3 regions of the Bacterioplanoides sp. SCSIO 12839 genome follow, and region 2 is predicted to be linked to each of the others. Evidence: predicted binding sites of a transcription regulator. Region 2 holds the regulator's gene; each other region holds the start of a gene.

Region 1 (4,426 bases), 540 kb from region 2:
GCGGTTAAATGGCCCGCCAAAACAAATACGCATGGCATGGGGTGGATGGTTGTCAGTGGCAAACGCCATACTGGCAACCGCACTGATGCCTTGGGTGCGTAAATCAATGGCTAATTCCGCCGGATGCCAATCCACTTGTTTCGGGAATTTCAGCCAAAAGTGAAAGGCATTGTCTGCCATATTTAATGGAATCCCTTTTAACTCTTGCTGAATAATTTGCTGGCGGGCGTTGGCTTCGCGTTGCACCGACTGAATCATACGTTTGACGGTGCCTTGCCTTAACCAATTACACACCATCATTTCCATCATCGGCGTGGTCATTACATTTAATGAGCGTAGCGCTCCATTGGTATGTTCGGCCTGGCGCTTTGTGGGGCAAGCGACAAACCCAAAACGCACCCCAGGGGAAAAACATTTGGACAAGCTGGAAACATAAAATGTGAGCTGTGGGGCCAGCATGGCAAACGATGGCAGCGGGCTGTTAGCGAGCGGTTCATACACATCGTCTTCAATAATTTGCACATTATGGCGTAACGCTACATCCGCTAATGCTTCGCGGCGGCTGCGTGAAATTGAGGTGCAGGTCGGATTATGCATGGTGGGATTGATATACAGTGCGGCAACATCATGGGTACGGCAGGCATCTTCAAAAGAGGAGGCAGTTGGCCCGTCGTTATCGCGCTCCAGTGAATGTAAACGTTTACCCAGCTGGGCAGCGCTGGACTTAATGCCCGGGTAGGTCAGGGAGTCTACACAAATCACCTGGTGGTCATCACACAGCTGGGTTAATAGTGCCGTCAGAATCTGATGCACGCCTTGCGACAACACCAGCTGTTCCAGAGCGGCATCTGGCACTTTATTGAGCAAATGTATTTTGACCTGCTCTTTGGTGTGCGGGTTACCGCCATGCTCCTGATAGCGAAACAGCTTATACAGTTCATTCTGACTGATGGTGCTGAAGGCAACGTCTTTTACTTCTTCAATTAATGTCGGAATCGCTGGTTCAATCACCATGTTCATGGTCAGCTCATAAGGTGCCAGGCTGGGCTTGATCGCCGGTACCTTTCCTTTAGCAAACGTGCCGGCGCCGGTTACGGTTTCAATCAGGCCACGCTTGCGTGCTTCGGTATAGGCGCGTGACACGGTGGAATAATTCACTGCCAGGGCTTCGGCCAGATCGCGCATGGTTGGAATTTTGTCTTGTGGCTGCAGGCTGCCACTTTCGATGTCTTGTTCAATCAGATCCGCGAGCAACTTATAGGTTGGGTATTTGCCCTTTTCGGCAACCGCTTTTTTCCAGCGTTCAATGTGTGTCTTGTACATCTTCTTTACCACTCATGCACTTAAATAGTGAGTCTGCCTGTGTTTATGCAATCATTTAGTGCGATCAATTTTGAGCTGAATCCTGACAAAAATGGCGGTAAATCACAAGATTTAAAAATTTTTGTCAGTTGTAAAAGAGTCAGGTAGAGCTTTATTGCAAATTGATTGCTTTTTAAAAAGCAATCATTGGCACTCGCTGTGCAATATCCGTTTGGAAATCGAACAACATCGATTTCTACATAATAACCAGCGGAGAATATGAAATGCCTCAAGTTGATTTCCCATTAAATAAAGACGGTGATTTTTTTGTTGATTACGAAGAAAAAGTCTTTGAAGACGTAAAAGCCCAGCCTGGCGAAAAAGCGCTGGTCACTTTCCACACGGTTGCGTTTGAAGGCTCAATTGGCTTCGTCAATATGCTGCAAGCGACTCGTTTGCAACGTAAAGGTTACGAAACCTCGATTGTGTTGTATGGCCCGGGTGTGAATCTGGGAGTGCAGCGTGGTTTCCCAACCATTGGTGATGAAGCGTTTCCGGGTCATATGAACTTTAACAACCAGTTGAAGAAGTTTATGGCCGAAGGCGGCAAGGTTTACGCCTGTCGTTTTGCACTGCAAGCTTTGTACGGCCATGGCGAGCACAATCTGATTGAAGGTATTCGCCCAATCAACCCGCTCGATGTACTGGATATCAAGTTGCTACACATCCGTGATAACGCGGTAATTGTTGATACCTGGACCATGTAATCGGGAGGCAGCAGCGATGTTAAATAAATCGATTATTCGCGCTGCTGCCGTTCAGATTGCTCCCGATCTGGAGAGTCTGAGCGGTACGCTGTCCAGAGTACTGAAGGTGATTGACGATGCCGCGGCAAAAGGAGTGGAACTGATTGTGTTCCCCGAAACCTTTATGCCGTATTACCCCTACTTTTCGTTTATTTTGCCGCCGGTCAAACAGGGAAAGCCGCATTTAAAACTGTATGAGCAGGCCGTCGAGGTTCCCAGCGATACTACCCGAGCGTTAAGTGATAAAGCCCGCCAACATCAGATGGTGATTGTGATGGGTGTGAATGAACGCGATCACGGCACCTTATACAACACCCAACTGGTGTTTGATGCCAATGGTGAACTGGTATTAAAACGCCGCAAAATTACCCCAACTTACCACGAGCGCATGATCTGGGGGCAGGGCGATGCCTCAGGCCTGAAAGTGGTCGACACTCAGGTCGGGCGTTTAGGCGCACTGGCGTGTTGGGAACATTACAACCCATTAGCGCGTTACAGCCTGATGACTCAGCACGAGCAGATTCATTGTGCACAATTTCCCGGTTCGTTAGTGGGGCCTATTTTTGGCGAACAAATGGATGTGACCATTCGCCATCACGCGCTGGAATCTGGCTGTTTTGTGGTGAATGCCACCGGTTGGTTGACCGATGAACAGATTAACAGCCTGACCGACGATCCGGATCTGCAGAAGTCTCTGCGCCACGGCTGTAACACCGCCATTATTTCCCCGGAAGGCAAACACTTATGTGAACCCATGACCGAAGGCGAAGGTTTTATTGTTGCCGATCTGGATATGGCGCTGATTGATAAGCGTAAGCGCATGATGGACTCCGTTGGTCATTACGCCCGCCCGGAATTGCTCAGCCTGCGTATTCAGGATGCACCGGCGCGTTATAGCGAGCCGATGTACTCACCGCCTTCAACTTCATTATCAGAATCGTTGTTTGCCGAAGCTGCTCATGAAGCAGAAGCCGTACAGCCGATTTCTTACCAACCTCAATCCCAACTCCAACCAGAACCCCAGGAGTAATCCTATGAGCGCCTTGTCAGCACTGAAAACGGATCTTAGCTCTGAATTATTAACCGATATTCAGACTCACGGCGTGCGTCTGGTAGCACCGGATAACACTCATGTGAGCCGCCGGGGTGGTGCCGGGCCGTCTGATCATCAGGCGCTGACGATGGATGGCACCACACTGATGGTGCCGGTTTATACCCAAACCGCATGGCAATCGCCTTATGTGCTGGAAGACAACACGCTGGTGAAACAACAGCCCGGCGGTGAGCGTATTGCCCTGACGGATATTACCTTTGCGGATACACCAAATTTCTACAGCCTGAGCACCGCCGACGGTATTCCGTATCAGCAAATTGCCACGCTGCACAGCACCGATGTATTGGCGACTACTGTGCTGCAAACCTGCATTCGTTATGAAAGCCGCCGCAAAGCGTGCCGTTTTTGTTCCATTGGTCAATCGCTTAACGCCGGGCGCACCATTGCCGAAAAAACGCCACAACAATTGGCGGAAGTAGCTAAAGCCGCCGTGGAGCTGGATGGCATCAAACACATTGTGATGACCACAGGCACACCCGCCACACCCGATAGAGGCGCCAAAGTGATGTGCGACAGCGCCGTTGCCATCAAAGCCGAAGTGGATGTGCCGATTCAGGGCCAGTGTGAGCCGCCAAAAGACCACAGCTGGTTTGCCCGAATGAAGCAGGCCGGTATTGATTCGCTGGGTATGCATCTGGAAGTGGTTACGCCCGAAGTCCGTAAAGCGATCACACCCGGTAAAGCCGAAGTGTCGCTGGAAGAATATATGGCGGCCTTTGCCGCCGCCGTCGAAGTCTTTGGTCGTGGCCAAGTCAGCACTTACATTCTGGCCGGACTAGGGGATAGCAAAGACGCCATCCTCGACCTTTGCCAGGAGTTAGTGGAGATGGGGGTTTACCCGTTTGTGGTGCCGTTTGTGCCGATTCGAGGCACCCCACTGGAAGATCACCCTGCACCAAGTAAAGCCTTTATGGAAAGTCTGCTCAAGCCGTTAGCCGCCATGCTGGTGGAAGCGGGCATCACCTCAGAAAAATCCAACGCCGGATGTGTGAAGTGTGGTGCTTGTAGTCCGCTCTCGCGCTATGAGAAGGAGCTTTCGGCATGAGTGTGATTCACGATTTATCGGCCCACGAGTTGTCAGCTGATGATCAGTGGATGACGGTTAAACAAGACCATTTCCGCATCAAATGGGCTGAGAACGATTGGGAAATCGAACAGGCGCGACGCTTACGCCGACAAGTGTTTTGTGACGAACAAGGGTTGT
Region 2 (4,426 bases):
GCAGGTTGTGCAGGGTGTTCTGAATCTGCTCGAAGGTGTGTGCCAGGTTGCGGGCATCAACACTGACGGCCACTTTTTTTAATCGCTCTTCGTTGTGCGTTTCCAGTACCAGGTCGTCAAGCAAGCCAATAGGCAGGTTGTCAATGCAATAAAAACCGCAATCTTCCAGTACATGTAATGCACTGGATTTACCTGAGCCAGACCGGCCACTGATTACCACAAGACGCATAAAACGTTCCTTGAAATGAGGAGACAATTCAGATCGGCACATAACCAAATAGTTCAGTACCGAATAGTTCAGTTATAGCAGGGTTTTGTGACTATTTGTGACGTGTGCTCACAATTTGTCCGGAAATTTTATTGGGCGCTTAAAGCGCGTTTATAAAACTGACAAGTATCCGGGGCATTCCTCAACGCTTCGCGGAAGGCCGGCTCACTGAAATTGCGGGCTAACATCGATAATATTTGCAGGTGCTCATCAGTCGCTTCTTCGGGCACCAGCAAGGCAAACACCAGGTCGACCGGTTGACGATCAATTGCGTCATAGTCGATCGGTTGTTGCAGCCGTAACAGCACGCCAAAGGCCTGGGTGCATTCTTTTAAACGGCAGTGCGGGATTGCAATGCCTTCACCGATTCCGGTACTGCCAAGACGCTCGCGTCCTAACAAACGCTCAAAAATATCGTCGGCGGTACTGCCAGCCAGCTGTGATGAGATTTTTTCTCCCAGGTATTCCAGCAGCTTTTTTTTGCTGGAAACCGGAACATCAATTTCACTCTGCTCGGCGCTTAAGATATCGGTGATGGCGGTGCTCATGATAAAACCTGAATCAGTGACCGTGCTTACGTGCAACCAGTTTTTCTTTGTGTTTCAGAACCTGACGATCCAGTTTATCAATCATGGCGTCGATGGCGGCATACATATCATCGCTGTCGGCACTGGCATTCAGATCCGCACCACTGACGTGAATGGTGGCTTCAGCGTGGTGGCGTTCGTCTTTTTCTACTGTCAGAGTGACCTGAGCGGTGGTAATGTTGTCAAAATGACGGGTGATTTTGCCCATCTTTTCCTCAACATGGCCCTGCATGGCTTCAGTGATCTCAACATGATGGCCACTTACATTAATCTGCATAGTCAGACTCCTTCTTGTTTTGTCTGAGGTTAGATTGCGCTGACTTAAATCAGCTGCTTGCGTTCATTTGACGGCGGTATTTGCATCGCTTCGCGGTATTTAGCCACAGTACGGCGAGCTACCTTAATACCCTTTTCGCCCAATATGGCGGCAATTTTATTGTCGCTTAATGGTTTGCGTTGGTTTTCTTCGGCGATCAGTTTTTTGATCATGGCACGAATGGCTGTCGAAGAACACTCACCACCGGAGTCGGTGCTGACATGGCTGGAGAAGAAATATTTCAGCTCAAAAATACCACGCGGTGTGTGCATGTACTTTTGTGTGGTCACCCGGGAAATGGTGGATTCATGCATGCCAACGGCTTCGGCAATGTCATGTAACACCAGAGGTTTCATTTTTTCTTCGCCTTCTTCGAAGAACTCAATCTGGTATTCAACAATTTTTGTAGCAACTTTCAGCAAGGTATCGTTACGACTCTGCAGGCTTTTAATAAACCAGCGGGCTTCCTGCAGGTGATCCTTGATAAAGGTATTGTCAGCACTGTTATCTGAACGTTTAACCAAGGAGGCATAGCCTTCATTGACGCGCAGTTTCGGCGCAATATCCGGGTTGAGTTCTACCCGCCATTCATCGCGAATGTTGCGAACGATAACGTCTGGAACTACGTATTCCGCCTGATCCGGAGAAATACCGGCTCCCGGTTTCGGGTTGAGTTCTTTTACCAGGCGCAGAACCGCTTTCAGGCTCTCTTCTTTGAGTTTGGTTTTACGCATCAGGGTTGGGTAGTCTTTACTGCCCAACATATCAATGTAATCACCAATCACCATCTGGGCTTCTTTTAGCCAAGGTGTGTCAGTGGGCAGCTGAGCCAATTGCAGCAGCAGGCATTCCCGTAAGTCACGGCAAAATACTCCGGCCGGGTCAAATTGCTGTAAGCGGCGTAACACCACTTTCACTTCATCTTCTTCGACTTCCAGTTCTGGATCCATGCTTTCCAGAATATCTTCAATGCTGGTGTGCAGATAACCATCACTGTCGACACCGTCAATAAACATCAACGCCATCTCGCGATCGGTATCCGACATTGGCGTCAGGTTCAGCTGCCACAACAGGTGATCCTGTAAGTCATCGGTCGTCGCATGGCGGGAGTCATAATCAAGATCGTCATCAATCGGACCAGACCCTGAAGCAACGCCTGCAGTAGGCTGGTAAGTGTCATCCCAGTTACTATCGACCGGCAGTTCATCAGGAAGTTGCTCATTAGAGAGGTGATCGCCCACTTCCTGATTATCCGGAGAATGAGATTCGTCTAATGTGTGCTCGGGTGCCGCGTTATCCTGATCAGCCGCAGTGGCGGTGTATTCTTTGTCGTCGTGGGAATCGCTGCTCTGATCGTTGTTGGTACCATCAGAGCTTTCGTTTGCGGATGGGGCAAAGTCTTCAGCGCCATGCTCTTCACTTTCCAGCATGGGGTTGGAATCCAGCGCTTCCTGAATTTCCTGCTGCAGATCCAGTGTTGAGAGTTGCAGCAAGCGAATGGCCTGTTGTAACTGTGGGGTCATGGTCAGCTGCTGACCCATCTTTAACTGGAGAGATGCTTTCATAAACTGTTGATATTCACCTGAGGTGCGGAGCAATCATCTGGCCCGAATACTAAAAAATGAGCCAACCAATACTCAGCATTATAGGCAATGAGGCGAGACTTGGAATCCCTGTTTGCCCTGAGATGTCATAAAAATTGCTTTGCTTTTTTAACGTATTTGGCTTATGTCGTCGCAAGGCGAATCACAGGCGGAAGTCGTCTCCCAGATACACTTTACGGACTTGTTCATTCGCCAGCACCTCGTCGGCGCTGCCTTCCGCAATAATATGACCACCACCCACGATGTAGGCTTTTTCACAAATGGCCAGCGTTTCACGGACGTTATGGTCCGTAATTAACACGCCGATGCCGCGGTCTTTGAGTTGGCGAATAATATCCATGATGTCGGATACCGAAATTGGATCCACCCCTGCAAAAGGCTCGTCCAGCAGAATAAAGGACGGTTCCGCGGCTAAGGCCCGGGCAATTTCTACCCGGCGACGTTCGCCCCCGGATAGCGCCATACCTAAGCTGCTGCGGATGTGTTGAATATGGAATTCATCCAGCAGGCCTTCGAGACGTTCCAATCGTTGTTGTCGATTCAGGTCTTTGCGGGTTTCCAGAATTGCCATGATGTTATCGGCGACTGATAACTTACGGAAAATCGAGGCTTCCTGTGGTAAATAACCAATGCCTTGTTGTGCGCGGCCATGCATGGGCAGGTGGCTGATGTCCTGATCATCAATTTTGATGCGGCCTTTATCGGCCTGAACCAGATTAACGATCATGTAGAAGCAGGTGGTTTTACCGGCGCCATTCGGGCCCAATAAGCCAACAATCTGACCACTTTGTACCGACATGGATACGTCTTTAACCACTTCGCGGCCATTGTAGCTTTTGGCCAGGTGTTCAGCTTTTAAGGTTTTTTTCATGGTTGTTCTGCTGCATCCGCGGGTGTGGGCTCAGCTGATTTTTTTTCTGGCTGAATCACGACTTTAATTCGTTGTGGTTTTTCCGCTTCACCGGTCTGAGGGTCTACAACGTCCTCAGGTTCAGACGAGGACGCTAAAACGCGTTCATTGGTGATGTCGTAGGTGATTTTGTCACCGCTGAATTGGTTGCCTTCCTGATGCAGTTGGGCGTCACCCTGGATCTGAACTTCTTTACGGGTCGAAAAATAATCAATACGTTGCCCGGAAGCAGTGGTGAGCTGTTGCTCTGCCTGAATCTGCTGCTGATAGCGTGCTGGATTTCCTTCGGCAACGGCCTGCTCAACCACGTCACCGTTACGCAGAATCATCAAACGATCCGATTCAATCTTTAACGTGCCTTGTGTCAGTACGACGTTGCCTTTATAGATCACGACGCCGGCTTTACGATCCAGCTCGGCACTGTCGGATAGAATCACCATTTCCTGTTGTGCATCTTCCGGTAATGCATGGCTGCTGAGTGGTAGTGATCCGACAATAATCAGTAGGGTTGTTAGTAACCACTTATTCGGGAACATGATGAGTGCTGACCTCTGAGTGCAGTTCCATTCGCTGGGTTGTTAAGTCCAGACGCATGCCGGTTGCAGTAATTTCTGTTTGTGAATTCTGAATAGTAACCGGATCTTGTGTTTGTGCTACTTGCTGGTGAGTAAAGTAGTCTAAAGATTCGGTGTTAATGACAACATTGTTGCGTGCCTGACGGCTGGTTTTTAACGGTCGGAT
Region 3 (4,426 bases), 550 kb from region 2:
GGCTATCGGGTTGAGCACTACAAACTCTTTGTTTTTGTGGTGTCTGCCATGCTGGCCGGTGTGGCCGGTGCTTTGTATGTTCCTCAGGTGGGCATTATTAATCCAGGTGAATTTGCTCCGATTTTATCCATTGAGATGATTATTTGGGTAGCGGTGGGTGGCCGTGGCACCTTATACGGTGCTGTGATTGGTGCCTTTATTGTGAACTACGCCAAAACCTATTTTACCGGTGCATTTGCTGAGTTGTGGTTATTCCTGTTGGGTGGCTTGTTTGTGTTATCCACCTTATATCTGCCAAAAGGTGTGGTGGGTTTAGTACAACAAATCAAAGAAAAACGGGCAGCAAAACAATTAAGCGATGACGCTGCCGATGATATTCCGGTAATTCCTCAAGGAGGTAACTCATGAGTCAGGCACCTCTGCATATTGAAAATCCATCAGTCTTGTATCTGGATGGTGTTACCGTCAGTTTTGATGGTTTTAAAGCTTTAAACTCATTGTCTTTATTAATTGAGCCGGGAGAAATGCGCGCCATTATTGGCCCGAATGGTGCCGGTAAAACCACCATGATGGATGTGATTACCGGCAAAACCAAACCCGATGAAGGCACCTTGTTATTTAACAATCATCACGATCTGACCCAATACGATGAAGCCGCGGTAGCGAACTTAGGTATTGGTCGGAAATTCCAGAAACCGAGTGTCATCGAAAGCTTAACAATTTTTGAAAATCTGGAAATGTCGTTAAAAGGTGGTCGTTCTGTCTGGCAGGCATTACGCCATAAATTATCGTCAGCACAAAAGAACAAACTGGATGAAATTCTGGGCATGATTGATCTGGGCGATCAATTGCACAATCTGGCGGGCAATTTATCCCATGGTCAAAAACAATGGTTAGAAATTGGCATGTTGTTGGGCCAGGAGCCGGAGCTGTTATTAATTGACGAACCCGCTGCGGGTATGACCGATGAAGAAACCATGAAAACCGCTGAACTGTTTAAAGAGCTGGCGAAAAGCCATTCACTGATGGTGGTGGAACACGATATGGACTTTATTGATGCGCTGGATTGTCGGGTGACGGTACTCAATGAAGGTAGCGTGCTCGCAGAAGGATCATTAGCCTCAGTTAAGGCCAATGACGAGGTTATTGAAAAGTACCTGGGTCGGTAATAAAGCTATTTGCATTGCTGCTACGTTGTTAAAAATTGATTCAAAATACTCATTTATGATTTATAAACTCCGTCTTTTCATCAATTTTTGCCTCGTATCAGCTGCTTCAATAACGCTTTATCAGAATTGAGATTAAGAATTATGTTACGAGTCAACCAATTAAACGTCGCCTACGGAGCCAGTCAGGCGTTATACGATGTCAGCCTGCAGGCTGAAATTGGCAAAGTCACTTGTGTGTTAGGGCGTAATGGGGTCGGTAAAACCACCTTAATGAAAGCTTTATCCGGGCAACTGGATACCATGAACGGTCAGATTCGCTGGATCGATGGCCAGCTTGATGGACTATCCCCGGCAGATCGGGCGCGTCAGGGCATTGCCTACGTGCCTCAGGGGCGCGATATCTTTGCTCAGCTGACGGTGGAAGAAAACTTACAAACCGCGTTTTCAGCGTTGCCGCGCAATCAGCGTCATATCGACCCGGAAATATTTTCACTATTTCCGGTGTTACAACAAATGTTGAAGCGCCGTGGTGGTGACTTATCCGGTGGTCAGCAACAGCAGCTGGCCATTGCCCGGGCGTTATTACTGCGCCCTAAGTTGCTGATTCTGGATGAACCGACTGAAGGCATTCAACCGTCGATCATTAAAGATATTCAGCGGGTAATTGAACTGCTGCGGGATCGTGGCGAAATGGCCATTGTGTTGGTCGAACAATATCTCGACTTTGCTGCTGAGCTGGCGGATGAGTTTATTATTCTGGAGCGTGGCCGCGTGGTGGCCTCCGGCGCAGGCCATGAATTAAAAACGTCTGAACAGGCCCGCGAACTGCTGGCGATTTGATTTAATACAAACCGCCAGAAAACAGGCTTTAATCGGCTTTCTTCTCTAACTCAGCTAAGCGCTGCTCCAGCTCAACCAATTGAGCCTGGGTGCGGCGCAGCACTTCTAACTGCACATCAAACTCTTCGCGAGTCACCAGATTAGCATTCGTCAGCATGGACTGAAGCTGCCCTCGCATCAGTAATTTCATATCTTCCGGAATGCCCGGTGTTGGTAACTTCTCCAGAAACTCATCAGCCATTTGTTTGATTTGGGCAGGGTTAATCATGTCAGATTCTCAATCATTCTTTAATTTTGACCCATATTGTACCAGTGAATCACATTTATCAGCATACACAACGCTTACCGCCCCATTAAAAGGCCACCCGGCGACCCGTGTATTTTTTTAGTGCACACACCAGCAAGCAGACGCTCCAATTTAGTGCTCAATTATGGTGCATGCACCAAGATGAAATCACTTTTCTTTGCAAATTCGCTAAACCTGATCGTAAGAGTCTGTTTTTCTGCGGTTTTTAAAAGTTGGCACACCCGCTGCTAATAGCTAATCACAGAATTAAAACGGTGCATCTGCATCGATCAATAAAGTTTGAAAATAACTGCGAAGGAAAAGAACGATGAAAAAATTAACTCAAGCAATTGCTCTGGCTGGTGTAATGACTGCAGCAGCTGTACCAGCGGTACAAGCAGAAGTTGAAGTATCTGCATCCGCAGCAGTAGCGAATATGTACCTGTGGCGTGGTCAGGATCTGGGTAACGGCGCTGCTGCTGTTTCTGGTGATCTGACTGTTAGCTCTGGTGGTGCTTATGCCGGTGTTTGGACTTCATCTGGTGATACAGAACTGGGCCAGGAATACGACCTGTACTTGGGTTACGGTGGCGAAGCTGGTGACTTCAGCTATGACGTAAGCGCATGGACTTATGTTTATTCTGGTGATGATGCCGTTAATGGCCGTGGCAACACCTTTGAGACTTCAGACCTGATCATCTCTGGTGCATACGGCCCAGTATCTGCTTCTTACTACTATGTATTGGCTGGTAACGATGACTACAGCTACTTCACTTTAGGTGCAGAAGCAGGTGCCTTCTCTGCAACTCTGGGTCAGGCTGACGACGGTGATGAAGATTACACTCACCTGGACTTGAGCTATGCCTATAACGACAACATCTCTTTCACTTTGAGTAAAGTGGTCGATCAATCTCTGGACATTGATGAAGATGCCGGTGCTGTTGATGAAGATACTAAAGTAGTTGTGTCTTATAGCCTGCCTATTGAGCTGTAAAAAGCATACAATGGCCCGTGCCCCCGCATGGGCCATTGATCACACTGAATTTTCTCGAGCATTCAACTTAAGGGGTTTTCTATGAAACTCATTACTGCTGTTGTTAAGCCGTTCAAGCTGGACGACGTGCGTGAAGCACTGTCTGAGATCGGCGTTCAGGGCATCACCGTCACTGAAGTAAAAGGTTTTGGCCGCCAGAAAGGTCACACTGAACTGTATCGTGGCGCGGAATACGTTGTTGATTTCCTGCCTAAAGTAAAAATTGAAGTCGCTATCTCTGACGACTTGGCTGACAAAGTGATTGAAGCCATCACTAAAGCAGCGAACACCGGCAAAATCGGTGACGGCAAAATTTTTGTAACTTCTCTGGAACAAATCATTCGTATCCGTACCGGTGAGACCGGCGCTGACGCAGTTTGATTCTCTCACTGAGAGCACTGTTTTAAGAACATCGAATAGCATCTAAAGCCTAATGCGGGGGGCTTAGCATGGAACAAAATCTGAATCATATTTATGAACTGCAATACGCCATGGACACCTTTTATTTTCTGGTGTGTGGCGCATTGGTAATGTGGATGGCGGCTGGTTTCGCTATGTTAGAAGCGGGCCTGGTTCGCTCTAAAAACACCACAGAAATTCTGACTAAAAACGTCGCTCTGTTTGCGATTTCGTGCACCATGTACCTGGTATGTGGTTATGAGTTTATGTACGGCGGCGGTTTCTTCTTAAGCGGCACTGACAGTGTTGCAAGCATGACTGACGAAGCTGTAGCAGGCGTACTGGCCGCTTCTCATGAAGCTGGTTTCGGTGGTGACTCTGTTTACTCTGGCGCTTCTGACTTCTTCTTCCAGGTAGTATTCGTAGCAACGGCCATGTCGATTGTTTCTGGTGCAGTTGCTGAGCGTATGAAGCTGTGGGCTTTCCTGGCATTCGCAGTAGTAATGACCGGTGTTATCTACCCAATGGAAGGTAGCTGGACCTGGAATGGCGATGCAGTATTTGGTTTGTACGAGCTGAGCTACTCTGACTACGCGGGTTCCGGTATTGTTCACATGGCAGGTGCTGCAGCCGCTCTGGCCGGTGTATTACTGTTAGGTCCACGTAAAGGTAAATACGGCCCGAATGGTGAAGCACGTG

Evidence for each region. The regulator sigma-54, encoded in region 2, starts transcription at its own class of promoters, with help from an activator protein. The targets are predictions, from matches to a motif close to TGGCACNNNNNTTGCTNT.
Region 1: a site for sigma-54 is predicted at 1,511-1,528, ahead of KFF03_RS04020 (MSMEG_0572/Sll0783 family nitrogen starvation response protein). Genes of this name have one in related genera too.
Region 3: a site for sigma-54 is predicted at 2,530-2,547, ahead of KFF03_RS16680 (TorF family putative porin). Genes of this name have one in related genera too.

Annotation. Positions count from the first base shown of each region.
Region 1 is NZ_CP073745.1:862,213-866,638, forward strand. Features, by position in the region: gene KFF03_RS04015 (PLP-dependent aminotransferase family protein) at 1-1,323, opposite strand, end outside; gene KFF03_RS04020 (MSMEG_0572/Sll0783 family nitrogen starvation response protein) at 1,587-2,069, shown strand; gene KFF03_RS04025 (Nit6803 family nitrilase) at 2,086-3,138, shown strand; gene KFF03_RS04030 (MSMEG_0568 family radical SAM protein) at 3,143-4,267, shown strand; gene KFF03_RS04035 (MSMEG_0567/Sll0786 family nitrogen starvation N-acetyltransferase) at 4,264-4,426, shown strand, end outside.
Region 2 is NZ_CP073745.1:320,428-324,853, forward strand. Features, by position in the region: gene rapZ (RNase adapter RapZ) at 1-229, opposite strand, end outside; gene ptsN (PTS IIA-like nitrogen regulatory protein PtsN) at 358-816, opposite strand; gene hpf (ribosome hibernation-promoting factor, HPF/YfiA family) at 830-1,132, opposite strand; gene KFF03_RS01560 (RNA polymerase factor sigma-54) at 1,177-2,736, opposite strand; gene lptB (LPS export ABC transporter ATP-binding protein) at 2,918-3,646, opposite strand; gene lptA (lipopolysaccharide transport periplasmic protein LptA) at 3,643-4,221, opposite strand; gene lptC (LPS export ABC transporter periplasmic protein LptC) at 4,208-4,426, opposite strand, start outside.
Region 3 is NZ_CP073745.1:3,671,188-3,675,613, forward strand. Features, by position in the region: gene urtC (urea ABC transporter permease subunit UrtC) at 1-408, shown strand, start outside; gene urtD (urea ABC transporter ATP-binding protein UrtD) at 405-1,169, shown strand; gene urtE (urea ABC transporter ATP-binding subunit UrtE) at 1,311-2,009, shown strand; gene KFF03_RS16675 (accessory factor UbiK family protein) at 2,038-2,277, opposite strand; gene KFF03_RS16680 (TorF family putative porin) at 2,624-3,289, shown strand; gene glnK (P-II family nitrogen regulator) at 3,371-3,709, shown strand; gene KFF03_RS16690 (ammonium transporter) at 3,778-4,426, shown strand, end outside.